Regions from separate parts of the Nitratireductor sp. GZWM139 genome, predicted to be linked through region 2. Evidence: predicted binding sites of a transcription regulator. Region 2 holds the regulator's gene; the other holds the start of a gene.
The links. Region 2 encodes PhoB, which activates phosphate uptake and scavenging genes when phosphate is short. Its sites were predicted from a motif close to TGTCATNNANCTGTCAT; they were not measured.
Positions count from the first base shown of each region.

Region 1: the regulator PhoB is predicted to act here: its motif matches at 1,483-1,499, upstream of NDI72_RS12355 (alkaline phosphatase D family protein).

Region 1 is NZ_JAMQML010000009.1:14,917-18,390, reverse strand. It holds gene NDI72_RS12355 (alkaline phosphatase D family protein) at 1-1,397, opposite strand, end outside; gene NDI72_RS12350 (M3 family metallopeptidase) at 1,536-3,474, opposite strand, start outside.
Region 2 is NZ_JAMQML010000008.1:26,223-29,696, reverse strand. It holds gene pstA (phosphate ABC transporter permease PstA) at 1-403, shown strand, start outside; gene pstB (phosphate ABC transporter ATP-binding protein PstB) at 418-1,233, shown strand; gene phoU (phosphate signaling complex protein PhoU) at 1,268-1,978, shown strand; gene phoB (phosphate regulon transcriptional regulator PhoB) at 2,015-2,701, shown strand; gene NDI72_RS11400 (hypothetical protein) at 2,786-3,127, opposite strand; gene NDI72_RS11395 (DUF1328 domain-containing protein) at 3,216-3,383, opposite strand.

The DNA of each region.
Region 1 (3,474 bases), on a different contig from region 2:
TATTTCAGTTCCGGGCCGAAGGTCTGGTCCAGATCGTTGGGGCCGAACGTGCCGGCGTGCAGCGGGCCGGACACGAATTCCCAGAACGGGTTGAAGTCCTGGAACTGCGCCTTGTCGGGATTGTAGTAGTGGGCAGCCGTGTAGTGCACGTCGGCAGTCAGCCACACCGTGTTCTCGATGCCCGCATTCTTGATGAAGCGCAGCAGCTCGGCGATTTCCAGCTCGCGGCCCTTGGCAGCGCCATCGTCGCCATTTGCAATCGCCTCGATCTTCTCGCCGTCACGCACCACAAGGCCGATCGGCATGTCGCAGGCGATCACCTTCCAGGTGGCGCGCGAGTTCGAGAGTTCGCGCTTCAGCCACTGCATCTGCGCATCGCCCAGAATGCGGGCCTCATCGCTCAGCTCATCCTGCATGGAAGCGGTGTTGGGGCCGCGATAGGAGCGCAGGTCGAGGAAGAACACGTCCAGCATCGGCCCGTAGGCGATCTTGCGGTAGACGCGGCCGGGCTCTGCCGGGGTGAAGCGGATCGGCGACATCTCGTGGAACGCGCGGGCAGCGCGCGCCTGCAGAAGCGCCACCGACTTCTCGGTGTAGCGGTCGTCTTCGGTGAGGTCCTTGGAGGCCGACCAGTTGTTGACCACTTCATGGTCATCCCACTGGAAGAAGGTCGGGCACACGGCGTTCAGCGCGCGCACATGGTCGTCCATCATGTTGTACTTCCACTGGCCGCGGAACTCGTCCAGCGTTTCAGCGACCTTGCGCTTCTCGTCGATCACCACCTTGTTGACCCATTTGGAGCCGTCCTTCAGCTCCACCTCGTCCTGGATCGCGCCGTCGGCATAGATCGTGTCGCCGGAATGCAGGAAGAAGTCGGGCTCGTGCTTCGACATGGTGGCATAGGTCTTCATGCCGGTCTCATCGATGCCCCAGCCCTGGCCGGCGGTGTCGCCCGACCAGGCGAAACGGATGTCGCGGCGTGCAGAGGGTGCGGTGCGGAAGCGTCCGACAATCGGCTCCGAGCGCGCCGAAACGTCGGAGAGATCAACGGCAGTCATGCGGTAGAAAATATCCTGATCGGGCGTCAGGTTCTCCAGCAGCCTTTTGACGGCGAGATCGCTGTCGGGCAGGGCGTCGAGGCTCGGCAGCCGGGTCGGGTTAGCGAAGCTCTCGGTGGTCGAGACTTCAAACTCCACCCGCGCCGGGCGATCCGTGCGGGTCCAGATCATGCCGGTCGTGGTGTCCACGTCGCCGGACTGGACGCCATGAGTGAAGACGGGGCGCGACGAGGCGCGCGAAATGGCGGGCATGGCCAGCCCGCCAAGCGTGGTGGCAAGTGCGGTTGCGCCGCTTCCGATCAGGAATTTGCGGCGGGTGCTCACTCCAAAGGACTTCATGACAGTCTCCCTCGATCTGGTTGGGTCGTGGGAGGCAATTTCACCGTTTAGTGTGGCAACCGGTTATCGGCGGCGTGACATCTATCTGACCATTGAATGACGGCCCGCAGGCAGGCCGTCATCGTCAGGTTTCCGGCCCTAGGCGAGCCCCTTCTTTTCCATCATGGCTTCCGGCGTCGGCATGCGCCCGCGGAACGCCTTGTAAAGCTCTTCGGGATCAGCCGACCCGCCGGCCGCATAGATGTGCCGGAGCAGTTTCTTCGCGGTTTCCGGATCGAACGGATCGCCCGTTTCCTCGAAGGCGCGGAAGGCGTCTGCGTCGAGCACTTCCGACCACATATAGGAATAATAGCCGGCTGAATAACCATCGCCCGCAAACACATGCAGGAAATGCGGCGTGCGGTGGCGCATCACGATGGCGTCCGGCATTTCCATCTGCTTCAGCGTTTCCGCCTCGAAGTCCAGCGGCGCATCGGGTGCTTCGGCCTGGCTGTGGAACGCCATGTCCATCAGCGCCGAGGCGGTGAACTCCACCGTTGCAAAGCCGGCGTCGAAGGTGCGCGCCGCGCGCATCTTCTCAAGCAGTTCCTGCGGCATGGGCTGGCCGGTTTCGTGATGCAGGGCGAATTTCTGCAGCACCTCCGGCACGGTGAACCAGTGCTCATAGAGCTGCGAGGGCAGCTCCACGAAGTCGCGGGAGACCGAGGTGCCGGAAATCGACGGCCAGGTCACGTCGCTCAGAAGCCCGTGCAGCGCATGGCCGAATTCGTGAAACAATGTGCGTGCTTCATCGACCGAGAGAAGGGCAGGGGTGCCCTTGGGCGGCTTTGCGAAGTTCATCACATTGTAGATGATCGGCGTCTTGCCGGCACCCAGCCGATAGCCCGACTGCAACCCGCTCATCCATGCGCCGGAGCGCTTGGACGGGCGATTGAAATAGTCGGCCAGGAACAGGCCGCGTTGCGAGCCGTCGGCATTGCGCACGATGAAGGTGCGCACGTCTTCATGCCAGGCCGGAACGCCCTTCTGCTCCTCGAAGGTCAGGCCGAACAGCCGGTTGGCGACATCGAAGGAGGCGGCGATCACGTTTTCGAGTGCGAGATAGGGTTTCAGCGCGCTTTCATCGAAGGCGAAGCGCTCGGCGCGCCGCTTCTCCGCATAATAGCGCCAGTCCCAGGGGGCGATGGCGTGGTTCTGGCCGTCTTCGGCTGCCAGCCTCGCCAGTTCCTTTTCGTCTTCGGCGGCTTTCTCGCGCGCCTTTCGCCAGACCGGCTGCAAAAGCTCCTGCACGGCCTCCGGCGTTTTCGCCATCGTGTCGTCCAGCTTCAGCGCGGCATAGGTTTCATAGCCGAGCAATCGCGCCTTCTCTGCGCGAAGCTTGAGCGTGCTCGCAATAATGTCGGCGTTGTCCGTGTCGCCGCCATTCTCGCCGCGTTTGGCAAATGCGTTGAACACCTTCTCGCGCAGGTCGCGCCGTTCGGAGGAGGCAAGGAACGGTTCCACGATGGAGCGTGAGAGCGTTGCCGCATAGCGCCCCTTCTCGCCGCGCGCTTCGGCGGCTTCCGCCATGGCGCTCTTCAGCGCGTCGGAGAGCCCGGCCAGGTCGTTTTCCTCCAGAAACAGTGACCAGCCGCTTTCGTCTGCAAGCACGTTCTGGCCAAATTTCGCGCCAAGCCCGGCCAGTTCCTCATTGATCACGGCAAGCCGCGCCTTGTCGTCTGCGTCGAGCTGTGCGCCACCGCGCACAAAGCGCTTCCAGACCTTTTCAAGAACGCGGTCGGTCTCTGCATCAAGGTCGAGCGTGTCGCGCGCCTGATAAAGCCGGTCGATGCGCTCAAACAGCGCCGCGTTCATGAGAACGGACGAGATGTGCCGGGCCATGCGCGGCGAGATTTCCCGTTCCAGCGCCTGGATCGTCTCATTGGTGTGTGCGCCTGCGCGGCACCAGAAGATGGCCGAGACCCGCGAGAGCGCTTCGCCGGCGAGTTCCATCGCAGCCAGCGTGTTTTCGATGTCCGGCGCGTCCGGATTGTTGGCGATCTGCTCGATCTCCGCCTCATGGGCAGCGATGGCTGCC
Region 2 (3,474 bases):
GACGATCATCATCGCAACGCGCGCAGCGCTGCGGGCCGTGCCGCCCTCCATCCGTGCGGCAGCTCTCGGCCTTGGCGCTTCGCGCACCCAGACGGTGTTTCATCATGTGCTGCCGCTGGCCGCGCCCGGCATTCTCACGGGCACGATTATCGGTCTGGCGCAGGCGCTTGGCGAAACCGCACCGCTGCTTCTGATCGGCATGGTGGCCTTCGTGGCTGATTACCCGACCACGCCGCTCGATCCCGCTACGGCGCTGCCGGTTCAGATCTACATGTGGGCGAACGAGGCCGAACGCGCGTTTGTCGAGCGCACCTCGGGCGCTATCATGGTGTTGTTGCTGTTCCTCGCCGTGATGAACATTACCGCCATTATTCTGCGGCGGCGCGTCGAGCGTCGCTGGTAACGGAGTGGAAGGACATGAACATGCTCACTGATGCTGCTGTTGAAGAAGCACTGGATGCGAGCCAGAACTCGGACACCCTCAAGATGCGCGGTGAAGACGTCTGCGTCTTCTACGGCGAGAAACAGGCGCTGTTCGGCGTCAATCTCGACGTGCGCGAAAACCAGGTGACCGCGCTGATCGGCCCCTCGGGCTGTGGCAAATCCACGTTCCTGCGCTGCCTGAACCGCATGAACGACACGATCGACATTGCCCGGATCACCGGCAAGATCACGCTCGATGGCGAGGATATCTACGATCCCCGCATCGATGTGGTGGAGCTGCGCGCCCGGGTCGGCATGGTCTTCCAGAAGCCCAATCCGTTCCCCAAGTCGATCTACGAGAACATCGCCTACGGTCCGCGCATTCACGGTCTGGCGACGAAGAAGTCGGAGTTCGACGAGGTCGTGGAAGCGAGCCTCCAGAAGGCTGGCCTCTTCAATGAGGTGAAGGACCGCCTGCATGAGCCCGGCACCGGTCTTTCCGGTGGTCAGCAGCAGCGCTTATGCATCGCGCGCGCCATTGCCGTGTCGCCGGAAGTGATCCTGATGGACGAGCCCTGCTCGGCGCTCGATCCCATCGCCACCGCCAAGGTGGAAGAGCTGATTGACGAACTGCGCGAGAACTACACGATCGTGATCGTCACGCACTCCATGCAGCAGGCGGCCCGCGTCTCGCAGCGCACGGCGATGTTCCACCTCGGCAATCTGGTCGAGGAAGGCCCGACGGACAAGATGTTCACCAATCCGGATGACAAGCGCACCCAGGATTACATCACCGGACGCTTCGGCTGACGGCGCGGCAAACGCACAGATAAGGAACCAGACCATGGGCGAGCACACAGTCAGCTCCTTCGATGAGGAACTCGGTGAAATCGACCGCCTCATCCGCGACATGGGCGATCTCTCCGGCGAGATGACGCGCGCTTCCACCAGGGCGCTGCTGCACTCCGATACGGCGCTTGCACAGCGCATCATCTCCGATGACACGATCATGGACGCCAAGCAGCGCGACCTTGATGAGCGCGCCATCACGCTCATCGCAAAGCGCCAGCCGATGGCGCAGGATCTGCGCAGCGTCGTGGGCGCCATCCGCATGGCGGCTGATCTCGAGCGCATCGGCGATCTGGCCAAGAACATTGCCAAGCGCGTCGGCGCCGTGGGCGAAAGCGCCACGCCGCGCACGCTTGCGCATTCCATCGACGCGATGGCCGGCCTCGTGCTGAAACAGGTCAATTCGGTGGTCGAGCACTATGTGGCGCGCAATGCCGAGGCGTTAATCCGGCTGCGCGACGAGGATGAGGAAATCGACATTCAGTACACGTCGGTTTTCCGCGAACTCCTCACCTACATGATGGAAGACCCGCGCAACATCACGGCCTGCACGCACCTCCTGTTCTGTGCGAAAAATCTTGAGCGTATCGGCGACCATGTGACCAATATCGCCGAAAATGCCTATTATGTGGTGACGGGGTCCCAGCTTCCGGTCCAGCGGCCGAAGCTTGACGAAACACAGATGACGGTCGAATCCGATGTCTAACCGGCCGTAGACTGCCCGAGGAGAATGCCTGCCATGATTGCCCCCAAGGTCATGGTCGTTGAAGACGACGAACCGCTTTGCGTCTTGCTCAAGTACAATCTGGAAGCCGAAGGCTATCAGGTCGAGATGATCTCTCGCGGCGATGAAGCCGAAGTGCGCCTGCAGGAAAACGTACCCGATCTGCTCGTTCTGGACTGGATGGTTCCGGCCGTTTCCGGCATCGAGCTGTGCCGCCGGCTGCGCATGCGCCCCGAAACGGAGCGCCTGCCGATCATCATGCTCACCGCCCGTGGCGAGGAAAGCGACCGTGTGCGCGGCCTTTCAACCGGCGCGGACGACTATCTGGTGAAGCCTTTCTCGACGCCGGAATTCGTGGCGCGTGTTCGCGCGCTTCTGCGGCGCGCGAAGCCGGAAGTGCTCTCGACGGTTCTCTCGGTCGGGGACATCGTGCTCGACCGTGAATCGCACCGTGTCTACCGCCGCAAGAACGAGATCCGTCTCGGGCCGACAGAGTTCCGCCTCCTGGAATTCATGATGCAGCATCCCGGCCGCGTCTTCTCGCGAAGCCAGCTGCTCGACAATGTCTGGGGCGAGACGATCTATATCGACGAGCGCACCGTGGACGTGCATGTGGGCCGGCTGCGCAAGGCCGTGAACCACGGGCGTCTGCCCGATGTGATCCGCACCATTCGCGGCGCGGGCTATGCGATCCGCGAAGCCTGACAGACGCGATACAGCCATTAAAAAAAGCCCCGGTTCGACCGGGGCTTTTTCGTTGAAGCTCTTCGCGCGTTATTTCGTGGCCCGTTATTTCGTGGCGGCGTGTCCGGGGCGGGCATGCTCGTTCTGCGCCACGGCAAAGCTCGTCACCGGCTCGATGGAAGCTGTCAGCTCGCCATTGCTGGTGATGTCCCACTCCAGGATCGCATCGTCATAGACAAGTGCGGGATCCACATAGACGCAGGTGGCGAGAACCTGCGGCGCTTCGGTTTCCAGCTCGCGCATTGCAACCGGCTTCTCCGCCTCGCACTCCTCAAACGTCTCGTAGACCGGGGTGGGGGCGGGCAGTTCCTGGCATTCGCGCGTGTCGCCGGCCCCCACATTGCCTGAGCAGCCGACAATCAAAAGAAGTGCAGCGATGTGTTCCATGGCTTTCTCCTTTCATTGTCTTCACGAAACGGAAGCCATGGATGGTCCGGTTCGCTTATGCCGCATTCGTTTATGTGTGCGTCGCCGTTTAGCGACCGCGTTTCAGAAGGCCCATGATCAGCGAGATCGCGAGCAGGGCGAGGAAGATGTAGAAGAGGATCTGCGCAATGCCTGCCGAAGCGCCGGCAATTCCGCCGAAACCGAGTGCGCCGGCGATGATCGCGACGACAAGGAATATCAGGGCCCAGTATAGCATTCTGTCTCTCCGTTTAGTTATGCCGGTTAAACGTCTGGCATTCGGATTTGGTTCCGCCGGAGAGATTTTGGGCAAAAGAAAAGCCGCCCGG